2 linked regions of the Bacillus pumilus genome follow. The protein of the gene in region 1 binds, or shares a complex with, the protein of each later gene. Links are inferred from orthologs where the notes say so. Each region holds a gene or a part of one and is shown in the gene's direction. Other genes may lie near its edges.

The links. Proteins that work in one complex are often made in the same cells at the same time.
Region 2: the proteins of pcrA (region 1) and uvrB are in contact, whole or in part, in a crystal structure (PDB 7EGT), measured with the Thermus thermophilus proteins. The link is inferred for Bacillus pumilus from one-to-one orthologs. Residues at the interface, in WP_096412145.1 of Thermus thermophilus: His654, Arg656, Phe657, Gln666, Asp668, Glu669, Lys680, Arg681, Leu682, Ser683, Lys685, Tyr686, Ala687; in WP_096411307.1 of Thermus thermophilus: Glu23, Leu25, Arg26, Asp27, Gly28, Glu29, Arg30, Phe31, Arg55, Glu326, Asp327, Phe328, Glu379, Ser382, Gln383, His398, Gly400, Arg401.

Annotation. Positions count from the first base shown.
Region 1 is NZ_CP047089.1:2,505,661-2,513,514, forward strand. The notes cover bases 2,180-5,163. They hold pcrA (DNA helicase PcrA), read left to right. Parts: upstream 2,180-2,552; coding sequence 2,553-4,775; downstream 4,776-5,163. Other genes in these bases: pcrB (heptaprenylglyceryl phosphate synthase), read left to right, coding at 2,180-2,495; ligA (NAD-dependent DNA ligase LigA), read left to right, coding at 4,820-5,163. Also shown: GPS65_RS12415 (FMN-binding glutamate synthase family protein), read right to left, coding at 1-766; GPS65_RS12420 (hypothetical protein), read left to right, coding at 906-1,136; GPS65_RS12425 (DUF2283 domain-containing protein), read right to left, coding at 1,117-1,530; more of pcrB, read left to right, coding at 1,803-2,179; more of ligA, read left to right, coding at 5,164-6,826; GPS65_RS12445 (CamS family sex pheromone protein), read left to right, coding at 6,842-7,854. UniProt on the Escherichia coli protein: A helicase with DNA-dependent ATPase activity. Unwinds DNA duplexes with 3'-5' polarity. Translocates on single-stranded DNA with 3'-5' polarity. Initiates unwinding more efficiently from a nicked substrate than double-stranded DNA.
Region 2 is NZ_CP047089.1:895,347-900,699, reverse strand. What follows is about bases 1-2,918. They hold uvrB (excinuclease ABC subunit UvrB), read left to right. Parts: upstream 1-425; coding sequence 426-2,411; downstream 2,412-2,918. Other genes in these bases: uvrA (excinuclease ABC subunit UvrA), read left to right, coding at 2,419-2,918; GPS65_RS04490 (CsbA family protein), read left to right, coding at 1-131. Outside these bases: more of uvrA, read left to right, coding at 2,919-5,295. UniProt on the Escherichia coli protein: The UvrABC repair system catalyzes the recognition and processing of DNA lesions. A damage recognition complex composed of 2 UvrA and 2 UvrB subunits scans DNA for abnormalities.

The DNA of each region.
Region 1 (7,854 bases):
GCTCGCTTTTTTTCTTAAACTCTTCAAAGGAAAAAGCGCCATCCTCTGTTCTTACGCCAAATAGACCGGGCCCAATTTGGCATATGATATCGGCTCCGCCTTTGAGGTGATAGGGAGAAAGCCCGCCTTCACCTGTGTTCATCCACGTACCGCCAGCCATCTTTAATCCTGAGGATAATGCTGTAATGGCCCTGTCGCCTAAAGATCCGTAGCTCATGGCAGACTGACCAATCAGGCCTTTCACACGGAAAGGCTTTTGACATGTGTGCTCGCCTATCACTTGTACATCGTCTTGATGGAGATAGTAAGGTTTTGCTTCAACCTCTTTGGTATGTTCACTTCTTCTCAGTAAATTGTCTTGATCGATCTGATACACTTTTGTTTGGATTTTTTCAGATTGATTGATGCGTAACTCATCTCGTTGTTTTGGAAATAGGACGTTGCGAATGTAGTAGCCAGGCTTGTCAAAATCACGTTTTGATCCAAAGCCCATCGTCCGGCTTTTGTACTTCCCAGACATGACAGCTTGCTCGTATTCTCTTCTTGAGAAAGGAAGCTCCTCCCGATCATTTAGAAACAGATATTGGCGAAGCTCAGGTCCTATTTTTTCAAAAATAAACCGTAGCTTTCCAATGACCGGATAATTTCGTAGGACAGAATGCTCTTCCTGTTTTTCATCTCGCATCCAAATCCAGATGAATAAAATGATTGGTATGATGAAAAAAATCACTAATAGTGCGACAATGACAATGAAAGGTGTTGTCACGAAAATCCCCTCTTTTCTCTATCGTTGCTGTTGTTATTCCACTTTTCATTGAAAGAGAAACCACTTCAACAGATTGTGACGTTTAGAAATGAAAAGGCGGGGTAACTTACAAATAAGATCATAAGGGGAGGGAACATACATGAATAAGCGTCCGAATACGTATGTACTTGCAGGATTAGGGGTTGGTGGTGCAGTGTTATTAGCAGTGAAAAATAAACAGCATCTCAAAAAATGGGCAAGCATGTTCCGCTCAGATGAAAAGATTCCTGAAAAAGCTGGACACCCTGATCCATTAGATATTCAAGACAACAAGATGGTCGATGAAGGGGCCATGACATCCGTCCATTATTTCAATGAAGCGAGACAATAGTTTGGAAAAACCGTTTTGACCATTCAAAACGGTTTTTTCTTGTCTTTTTTTTGATGTTATATCGAAGAGGATCGACAATCGTAAAACCGATCAACCCTTCGTGATCAGGCGTCGAGAAAAGAAATTCAATGCCTGATAAATGATAGGTTGAGAGAACTTCCTGATCTGTAAAACGTAACGAAAGCTCATCCTCATAAACGGGTGCATGCTTCAAAACCTTGGTTTCTTCTGCAAATAACTCCAAACCAGCTACTCGGCCCTCTTTGTCAATATCTACGTTCACACATTCATTTACATCTAATTCAATGGTTTCTTTGATTGTCCCAATTCCCACAGGCAGGAGATAGATGTATCCGATGTCGATCGTTTGATCATATGTGATGGCTCTTTTCAAGTGGATCACCTACTTTATGTATGGTTTTTTGATCAATAGTAAAATGTCCCTTTATTGTATAATAACATGTGGTGATACAAAACTTTCCTATCAGTGAACGGTCAAAGATCAACCCTCTCAGCTCCTAGATGTTTTCAGCAATCTAACTTAAAGTCATGAACACCATTTTCAAAAGAATGAAACTTTTAGCTGAAGGAGGTTACCCATTTTTTGCGGTCACTGATTTTGTTATAATATTTAAATGGAATGAAACGAATGGAGGAACATTTTTCATGTATGATGTTACCGAGTGGAAGCATGTCTTTAAACTCGATCCGAATAAAGAAATATCCGATGAACAGCTAGAGGCGATTTGCGAATCTGGTACGGATGCGATATTGATTGGCGGCAGTGACAATGTGACAGAGGACAACGTGCTTCAATTGATGTCAAAGGTCCGCCGGTTTCTTGTGCCATGTGTGCTTGAAATCTCAACACATGAAATGATTGTGCCGGGCTTTGATCTGTATTTCATTCCGACCGTCTTAAACAGCTCTCATCCTGATTGGATTGTTGGGCTTCACAAGGACGCGATGAAGGAATTCGGTGATTTGATGTCAATGGAAGAGATCGTGCCTGAAGGCTATGTGATTTTAAATGAAGAATGTAAAGCGGCCAAGCTTACAGAAGCAAATACAGCACTGGACATCGATGACGTAAGAGCATATGCAAGAGTGGCAGAGCATTTGATGAAGCTGCCCATTTTTTATCTAGAATACAGCGGAACGCTTGGAGATATAGAGTTAGTGAAAGAAACGAAAGCAGTGCTTTCTGATACGGTTCTTTTTTATGGCGGGGGCATTGAAAACGCAAAACAGGCAGAAGATTTTGCGCAGCATGCGGACGTGGTTGTTGTAGGAAACGTCATTTATGACAATTTCAAAGAAGCATTAAAGACAGTGAGCGCAGTCAAAAAATCATCATAGTCAAACAAGATGAAACGGGTTAAAATAGAACATAAGTTCGAATTGGCGGTGAATGGAATGAATGAAATATCGAATCATCTATTAGAAGGGTTGAATGACGCGCAGAAAGAAGCGGTCAAAGCAACAGACGGTCCGCTACTCTTGATGGCAGGAGCAGGAAGCGGAAAGACACGGGTGCTCACACATCGAATTGCTTATTTAATGGCAGAAAAGCATGTGGCTCCGTGGAACATTTTAGCGATTACGTTTACAAATAAAGCAGCACGTGAAATGCGTGAGCGTGTACAAGCCATTTTAGGGCCTGGTGCGGATGATATATGGATCTCTACGTTCCACAGCATGTGTGTGCGCATTTTACGACGCGATATTGACCGTATTGGTGTAAATCGCAACTTTTCTATATTAGACACATCTGATCAGCTTTCAGTCATTAAAAACATTTTAAAAGAACGAAATATCGATCCTAAAAAGTTTGATCCACGTAGCATTTTAGGTTCAATCAGTAGTGCAAAAAACGAACTCATTGACGCAGAGGAATACGCCAAAACAGCTGGTGATTTCTATGATCAAGTGGTCAGCGACGTCTACACAGATTATCAAAAACGATTACTCAAGAACCAATCACTTGATTTTGATGATCTTATTATGATGACGATTCGTCTGTTTGAACGCATCCCTGAAGTATTAGAACACTATCAGCGAAAATTCCAATACATTCATGTCGATGAGTATCAGGATACAAACAGAGCGCAGTACATGCTTGTGAAACTGCTCGCTCAACGTTTTCAAAATATATGTGTGGTCGGTGACTCGGATCAGTCCATCTATCGCTGGCGCGGAGCGGATATTACAAACATTCTCTCCTTTGAAAAAGATTATCCGTCCAGTGAAGTGATTTTGCTTGAGCAAAATTATAGATCGACTAAACGTATTTTGAATGCTGCAAACACAGTGATTCAAAACAATTCAAACCGTAAGCCGAAAAATCTTTGGACAGAAAATGATGAAGGAGCGAAGATTGCCTATTACCGTGCAGATAATGAATTCGGTGAAGGACAATTTGTTGCTGGAAAGATTCATCAGCTTCATCAGAGCGGCAAGCGTAAATTATCCGATTTTGCGATTCTTTATCGGACCAATGCCCAGTCTCGTGTCATAGAGGAAACATTATTGAAGTCAAACATTCAATACAACATTGTCGGCGGCACGAAGTTCTATGACAGAAAAGAGATCAAGGACATTTTGGCGTACTTACGCCTAGTAGCTAACCCAGATGACGACATTAGCTTTGCACGAATCGTTAACGTACCAAAGCGCGGAATCGGTGCAACTTCTGTTGATAAAATTGCGGCATATGCCGAGATGAATGATCTGTCTATGTTTGAAGCACTTGCTCAGGTAGATTTCATTGGACTCAGTGCAAGGGCAGCCAATGCGCTTGATGAATTTAAACAGCTCATTGATCAAATGACCAATATGCAGGATTATTTATCTGTCACAGAACTAACAGAAGAAATTCTAGAGAAAACAGGCTATCGTGAAGCACTAAAGGTTGAAAAAACGATTGAAGCACAAAGTCGTCTAGAAAATATTGACGAGTTTCTCTCTGTGACTAAGAACTTTGAAGAACAAAATGAAGACAAGTCCCTTGTGACTTTCCTGACAGACCTTGCCCTTGTCGCAGACATCGATAAGCTGGATGAAAATGAGGAAGAAGATCAGGATGCGGTCATTTTAATGACGCTTCACGCCGCAAAAGGTCTAGAATTCCCCGTTGTCTTCTTAATGGGCATGGAGGAAGGTGTCTTCCCGCACAGCCGTTCATTAATGGAAGATGCGGAGATGGAAGAAGAGCGCCGCCTTGCTTATGTAGGCATCACACGTGCGGAAGAAGAGCTTTATTTATCAAGTGCCAAGATGAGAACACTCTTCGGCCGGACAAACATGAACCTTGAATCAAGATTCATTCGAGAAATACCAGCCGATTTATTGGACAACCTAAATGAGAAAAAAGAAACCAAAACACCATTTGGCCAAACAAGAGAACGACCGCAAAGACGGGGACCTGTCTCACGTCCGCAAACTCAAACCATTCAAAACACAGGCGGCGGAAGTATTGGCTGGGCTGTGGGCGATAAAGCGGCTCATAAAAAATGGGGCGTTGGAACGGTTGTCAGTGTAAAAGGCAGTGGAGACAGCACAGAGCTTGATATTGCCTTCCCAAGCCCTACAGGCATTAAGCGTCTTCTCGCAGCATTTGCGCCAATTGAGAAGCAATAAACTGGTAGAACTTATAAAACGGATGAATTGAAAGGAAGAAGCAGATGGATAAAGAAGCAGCGAAACGCCGGATCGAGGAACTGCACGAGATTTTGAACCAATACAACTACGAATATCATACACTGGATCGTCCAAGTGTTCCTGACGCTGAATATGATGCGCGCATGCGTGAGCTGATCTCTTTAGAGGAAGAGCACCCTGATTTAAAAGCAGCGGACTCTCCCTCACAAAGAGTAGGAGGCGCTGTGTTAGACGCCTTCCAAAAAGTGCGTCATGGCACACCGATGCTCAGCCTTGGGAATGCGTTTAATGAACAGGACCTTCTTGATTTTGACCGCCGGGTTCGTCAAGCAGTCGGTGACGATATCGCATACAATGTCGAGCTGAAAATTGACGGACTCGCTGTTTCTCTCCGTTATGAAAATGGCGTGTTTGTTCGAGGTGCTACTCGTGGAGATGGGACAACGGGTGAGGATATTACTGAAAACCTCAAAACCATTCGTTCGATCCCACTCAAAATCAAACGTCCTTTGTCTATTGAAGTGAGAGGCGAGGCATTTATGCCAAAACCTTCCTTTGAAGCATTAAACGAAAAAAGATTACAAAACGAAGAAGAGCCGTTTGCGAACCCGCGTAATGCGGCCGCCGGCTCACTTCGTCAGCTTGATACAAAAATTGCGGCGAAACGAAACCTTGATATCTTCGTCTACAGTATAGCGGAGCTTGATGAAATTGGTGTTGAATCGCAAAGCGAAGGACTCGATCTTCTCGATGAACTTGGCTTTAAAACGAACAAAGAAAGACGGACGTGCCAAACGATTGAGGAAGTGATCGAGCTCATTGAAACACTGAAAACGAAGCGTGCTGATTTTTCATATGAAATCGATGGAATTGTGATCAAAGTCGATTCGTTAGCTCAGCAAGAAGAGCTAGGCTTTACAGCTAAAAGTCCCCGCTGGGCTGTTGCGTACAAGTTTCCAGCTGAAGAGGTCGTGACAAAGCTACTTGATATTGAGCTAAGTGTCGGGCGTACAGGTGTCATCACACCAACGGCGATCCTGGAGCCTGTCAAAGTAGCAGGAACGACAGTACAACGAGCGTCTCTTCATAATGAAGATTTGATCAAAGAAAAGGATATTCGCCTTTTTGATCAAGTGATTGTGAAAAAAGCGGGAGATATTATTCCAGAAGTCGCAGGTGTACTGATCGATCAGCGTACAGGAGAAGAAAAGCCGTTTCACATGCCGACGGAATGCCCAGAGTGTCATAGTGAGCTGGTGAGAATCGAAGGTGAAGTGGCTTTACGCTGCATCAATCCAGAATGCCCTGCCCAAATACGTGAGGGACTCATTCACTTTGTTTCCCGCAATGCAATGAACATTGATGGGCTTGGCGAGCGGGTCATTACACAGCTTTTCAAAGAACAGCTTGTCTCTCGTGTGTCCGATCTTTACCGATTAACGAAAGAAGAACTCATTCAACTTGAGCGAATGGGCGAAAAATCTGTCGACAATTTACTGCGTTCGATTGAGCAATCGAAAGAAAACTCTCTAGAGCGTTTATTATTTGGACTCGGTATACGATTTATTGGCTCCAAAGCGGCAAAGACCTTGGCGATGCATTTCGGTGATATCGATCAATTAAAGCAAGCGACGAAAGAACAATTACTCGAAGTTGATGAAATCGGTGAAAAAATGGCTGATGCTGTTGTCACGTACTTTGAAAAAGAAGAAATTCTCAATCTGCTAAATGAACTAAAAGAGCTTGGGGTCAATATGACCTATACAGGACCAAAACCGGTGAAGGTTGAAGAAAGTGATTCCTATTTTGCAGGCAAAACCATTGTGCTGACAGGGAAATTAGAAGAAATGGCACGAAACGATGCAAAAGCAGCGATCGAAGCATTAGGTGGTAAACTGGCAGGTAGTGTGAGTAAGAAAACAGATTTAGTCATTGCCGGAGAAGCAGCGGGAAGTAAGCTGACAAAGGCAGAAGAACTTAATATTGAAATTTGGGACGAAGCTAAAATGCTCGAGGAGCTAAAGAAATAAGAGGAGTGTTTTCTATTGAAAAAGTTGTTATTGCTGCTGACAATGCTCACACTGGTATTGTCAGCGTGTGCACCTTTTGGGGGAAAGGAAGACGAAGAGGTCACACAAAAAACGGATGAAACGAAAGAAACAGCCATCATCCCGATGTACAATATCTCTGACTCTTATTACAAAATGGTGCTGCCGTTTAAACAAGGGGCTGCAAGAGGATTAACAGCAGAGCGTCTCAACACACGCTTGGACATCGATGAATTTGAAACAGGGCTCATGCGTCTCGCAACAGAGTCATTTAATACAAACGATTACCTTTTCCAAGAAGGACAGCATTTAGATGAGGACACCGTTCTAGGCTGGCTGGCGCGCAAAAAAACAGGCAGTGATTTGAAAAAGGCAGAAAAAGAAGATAAGGACTTTAAGAATCTAGGCTTAAATCCTGCTCTTCCGAACTCAGGTTCAACAAAGTCTAAAAATGAAAATAGTCCAATTTACTTAGCTTCGATGTTAGAGCATAATTACTTAATTCGAAAAGATAAAAACAGCTTACAGCTTGGCGGGGTTGTCATTGGACTTGCGCTGAACTCTGTTTATTATTACCGTGAAAATATCGGTGATCCTCAGCAAGAAGTGACGATCGATTCTTCGAAAAATTCAAAGAAACTACTGTCAGAAGGCGAAAAAATTGCTGAACAAGTGATCAAACGAATTCGTCAAATGGATGGATTGCAAAAAGTACCTGTCATGATTGCCCTTTATAAGCAAGCACCAAAATCATCGATCGTGCCAGGAAACTTTATTGCTAAAACAGATGTGAAAGCAGGCTCAGCTGATATCGGCAATTGGGATACGATCAAAGAGGAGAATGTCTTCTTCCCTTCAGATAATGCGAAAGGCAACTACAAAGATGATTCCGAGCGATTTGACCGCTTCAAAACAAAAGTTGAAGACTATTTCCCGAATTACACGGGTGTCGTAGGAAAAGGCTTTTACAAAGACGGGAACCTGCAAAAAATGAAAGTCGAAATTCCAAT
Region 2 (5,353 bases), 1.6 Mb from region 1 along the record:
CCTCGTATATGAAGGGCTATACAGAAACCTACTTTATTGTAGGATTAGATATCATTTCTTTAGTAGCTGGTGCATTATATATGGCTAAAAAAGAAATTGAAAAGAGAGAAAAGGCTGAAAAACATCATTGATGTGATTATCAAGAGCGTGTGAGGCCGAAAGGTGACGTTTTTAAGCTGTGCTTACGAATTTTAGTGAGTGCAGCTTTCTTTTTGTTCTCTTTTTCTGCTCATCGCATATCTCTCACCAAAATGTTCCATACTGAAAGGAAGGTTTTCGCAAGAGGGTTATTTGGTATTGAAGAGAGGGTATGACTGTATTGGAAATAAAAATCAAGCAAGAGCCGAACTTTAGTTCGTATTTTTGTGTTCTTTTATGATAATATATTCATTAGATAGATTTCGTAACGAAACGGAGGCTTTGATGTGAGTGACCGCTTTGAATTAGTTTCTAACTATCAGCCCCAAGGAGATCAGCCGAAGGCAATTGAAAAGCTTGTTGAGGGGATCCATCAGGGGAAACAGCATCAAACGCTGTTAGGTGCTACAGGTACGGGAAAGACCTTTACTGTATCCAATCTGATTAAAGAAGTGAACAAACCGACACTTGTCATTGCGCATAATAAGACACTTGCCGGTCAGCTATACAGCGAGTTCAAGGAATTCTTTCCGAATAATGCTGTCGAATATTTTGTAAGTTACTATGATTATTACCAACCAGAGGCGTATGTGCCTCAGACGGATACATTTATTGAAAAGGATGCCAGCATCAATGATGAGATTGATAAGCTGAGACACTCCGCTACGTCTTCATTATTTGAGCGGAGAGATGTCATCATCATTGCCAGTGTCTCCTGTATTTATGGCTTAGGTTCGCCAGAGGAATACCGAGAGCTTGTGCTGTCTTTACGTACTGAAATGGAGATTGAACGCAATCAGCTTCTACGTAAGCTGGTGGACATTCAGTATTCTCGTAATGATATAGATTTTCAGCGCGGAACCTTCCGAGTACGAGGAGACGTCGTTGAAATTTTCCCTGCTTCACGTGATGAGCATTGTATCAGAGTGGAGTTTTTCGGTGATGAAATTGAACGTATTCGAGAAGTGGATGCACTGACTGGAGAAATACTCGGTGATCGTGAACATGTGGCTATTTTCCCAGCATCTCACTTCGTCACTAGAGAAGAAAAAATGGAAAAAGCGATTGTTAATATTGAACAAGAGCTTGAGGAACAGCTCGAAAAGCTTCGAGATAATGGAAAGTTGCTAGAAGCGCAGCGCCTTGAGCAGCGGACAAGATATGACCTTGAGATGATGAGAGAAATGGGCTTTTGTTCAGGAATCGAGAATTACTCAAGACATCTGACCTTGCGTCCTCCTGGTTCAACCCCTTATACATTGCTTGATTATTTCCCAGATGATTTTATGATTGTTGTCGATGAGTCACATGTGACGGTCCCGCAAATCCGCGCGATGTACAACGGGGACCAAGCAAGAAAGCAAGTGTTGGTTGATCACGGATTCCGTCTGCCTTCAGCACTTGATAACAGACCGCTCACCTTTGATGAGTTTGAAAAGCATATCAATCATATTGTGCATGTATCTGCCACTCCGGGTCCTTATGAGCTTGAGAAAACCCCAGAGGTTGTGGAACAAATTATTCGTCCAACAGGTTTACTTGATCCAATTATTGAAGTGCGTCCAATTGAAGGTCAAATTGATGACTTAATTGGAGAAATTCATGCGCGGATTGAGAAAAATGAGCGTGTGCTCGTGACGACGCTGACGAAGAAAATGTCTGAGGATCTGACAGATTATTTAAAAGAGATTGGAATCAAGGTCAATTATCTGCATTCAGAAATTAAGACCCTTGAGCGGATTGAGATTATTCGCGATTTACGTCTCGGAAAATATGATGTGCTTGTGGGAATCAACCTTCTTCGTGAAGGACTGGATATTCCAGAGGTGTCGCTTGTGACGATTTTAGATGCAGATAAAGAGGGCTTCTTACGCTCTGAAAGATCCCTTATCCAGACGATTGGCCGGGCAGCGAGAAATTCAGAAGGCCGGGTCATTATGTATGCAGATAAAATGACCAAATCAATGGATATTGCGATTCAAGAAACGAAGCGAAGACGAGAGCAGCAAGAGGCATATAATGAAAAATATGGAATTACACCGCAAACCATCCATAAGAAAATTAGAGATGCCATTAAAGCAACAAAGATACATGAAGAATCGGAAGAATATGAAACAAATGCAGCACCAAAGCTGTCAAAAATGAGCAAAAAAGAACGAGAAAAAGTGATCGAAAAGGTCGAGATGGAAATGAAAGATGCAGCAAAAGCGCTTGATTTTGAAAAAGCAGCAGAATTAAGAGATCTATTGCTAGAGCTAAAAGCGGAAGGATGATTGCCTGATGGCTATGGAACGAATAGAGGTGAAAGGTGCTAGAGCCCACAACCTTAAAAATATTGATGTGAATATCCCGCGTGACCAGTTAGTGGTCATCACGGGTTTATCTGGTTCAGGAAAATCGTCTCTTGCTTTTGATACCATTTATGCAGAGGGGCAGCGCAGGTACGTTGAATCTCTTTCAGCGTATGCGCGCCAATTTCTCGGTCAAATGGATAAACCGGATGTAGATGCCATTGAAGGTCTTTCTCCGGCGATTAGTATTGATCAGAAGACAACGAGCCGGAACCCTAGATCAACGGTCGGAACAGTTACTGAAATCTATGATTATTTACGTCTCTTGTATGCTCGAGTTGGGAAACCGATTTGTCCGATACACGGGATTGAAATTACGTCCCAAACGATTGAGCAGATGACAGATCGCATTTTAGAATATCCAGAAAGAACGAAATTGCAAGTGCTTGCGCCAGTCGTATCTGGCCGCAAAGGGACACATGTCAAAGTACTTGATCAAATTCGAAAGCAGGGCTATGTTCGAGTAAGAGTCGATGGAGAGATGGAAGATCTATCAGAAGAGATCGAGCTTGAAAAGAACAAGAAGCATTCCATTGAAGTCGTGATCGACCGAATTGTGGTGAAGGAAGGCGTCGCGGCTCGGCTGTCTGACTCTCTTGAAACGGCGCTGCGACTAGGTGAAGGCCGTGTGATGATTGACGTGATTGGACAAGAAGAGTTGTTATTCAGTGAACATCATGCCTGTCCGCACTGCGGATTCTCTATTGGTGAGCTTGAGCCTAGAATGTTTTCGTTTAATAGTCCTTTTGGTGCCTGTCCGAGCTGTGATGGGCTTGGCTCTAAACTAGAAGTTGACCCTGAGCTTGTCGTTCCTAATAAGGATTTGACGTTACGCCAGCATGCCATTGCCCCATGGGAGCCGCAGAGCTCACAATACTATCCTCAGCTCCTTGAGGCAGTATGTACACATTATGGTATCGACATGGACATTCCTGTGAAAGATATCCCGTCGCATTTATTCGATAAAATTTTATATGGAAGCGGCTCTGAACGGATTTATTTCAAATATGAAAATGATTTTGGTCAGGTACGTGAAAATGAAATTGAATTTGAAGGTGTTCTACGTAACATTGAACGACGTTATAAAGAAACCAGCTCGGATTATATTCGTGAGCAAATGGAGAAATATATGGCGAACCAGCCATGTCCGACATGTAAAGGATATCGTCTGAAAAAAGAGACGCTTGCGGTTCTGATCAATGGCAAACATATTGGAGAAATCACTGATTTGTCTGTCTCTGATGCCCTTGATTTATATGGTCAAATCGAGTTGTCTGAGAAAGATTTGCAGATTGCTCAGCTCATTTTACGCGAAATCAAAGAGCGCTTGTCTTTCTTAAATAATGTGGGATTAGATTACCTCACATTAAGCCGCTCCGCTGGCACACTATCTGGAGGAGAGGCGCAGCGGATTCGTCTGGCTACTCAAATCGGTTCAAGGCTGACAGGTGTTCTTTATATATTAGATGAACCATCTATTGGTCTGCATCAGCGTGATAATGACCGATTGATCGGGACATTGAAAAACATGCGCGACATCGGGAATACCCTCATTGTCGTCGAGCATGATGAAGATACGATGCTAGCCGCTGATTATTTGATTGATATTGGACCTGGAGCAGGAGTTCATGGGGGAGAAGTGATTTCAGCTGGGACACCGGAAGAAGTCATGAAGGACAAGAAATCTTTAACAGGACAATATTTATCTGGAGAGAAATTTATCCCACTACCGATTGAAAGAAGAAAGCCTGATGGCCGCTATATTGAAATCAAAGGTGCAAAAGAAAACAACCTGAAAAACGTCAATGCGAAGTTCCCTCTAGGCGTCTTTACAGCTGTGACTGGGGTGTCTGGTTCAGGAAAAAGTACGCTTGTGAATGAAATTCTATTAAAATCACTTGCGCAAAAACTTCACAGAGCGAAGGCGAAGCCAGGACAACACAAAGAAATCAAAGGAATGGATCATTTAGATAAGGTGATTGATATTGATCAATCTCCAATCGGTCGTACGCCAAGATCCAACCCTGCCACGTATACAGGTGTATTTGATGATGTGCGAGATGTGTTTGCACAAACCAATGAAGCCAAGGTACGAGGGTATAAAAAAGGCAGATTCAGCTTTAACGTCAAAGGTGGACGCTGCGAGGCATGTCGCGGAGATGGCATCATTAAAATCGAAATGCACTTTTTACCAGATGTGTATGTGCCTTGTGAGGTGTGCCACGGGAAACGGTATAACCGGGAGACACTTGAGGTCACATATAAAGGGAAAAACATTGCTGATGTACTTGAAATGACTGTGGAGGACGCACTCCAATTTTTCGAGAACATCCCGAAAATTAAGCGGAAGCTTCAAACGATTTTTGATGTCGGACTAGGGTACATTACACTTGGACAGCCTGCGACGACATTGTCTGGAGGAGAGGCGCAGCGTGTGAAATTGGCATCTGAGCTTCATCGTCGTTCAAACGGAAGGTCTCTTTATATTTTAGACGAGCCGACAACAGGTCTGCATGTGGATGATATTGCCCGTTTATTAAAAGTGCTTCAGCGTTTGGTCGAAAACGGAGATACGGTACTAGTGATTGAGCATAACCTTGATATTATCAAGGCTGCTGATTACCTCGTTGATCTCGGACCAGAGGGCGGTGCAGGCGGCGGAACGATCATTGCCTCTGGGACTCCAGAGCAGATTGCAAAAGAAAAAGCTTCTTACACTGGTCGATACTTAAAGCCGATTTTAGAGCGTGACCGTAAACGAATGAAACAGTTGGTCAAAGAAACAGAAAGTGTGACTTCATCATAAAAAACCCCCTCTTTTAAGAGGGGGTTCAGATTGTTGACAAAGGGCTAAAATGATCTTT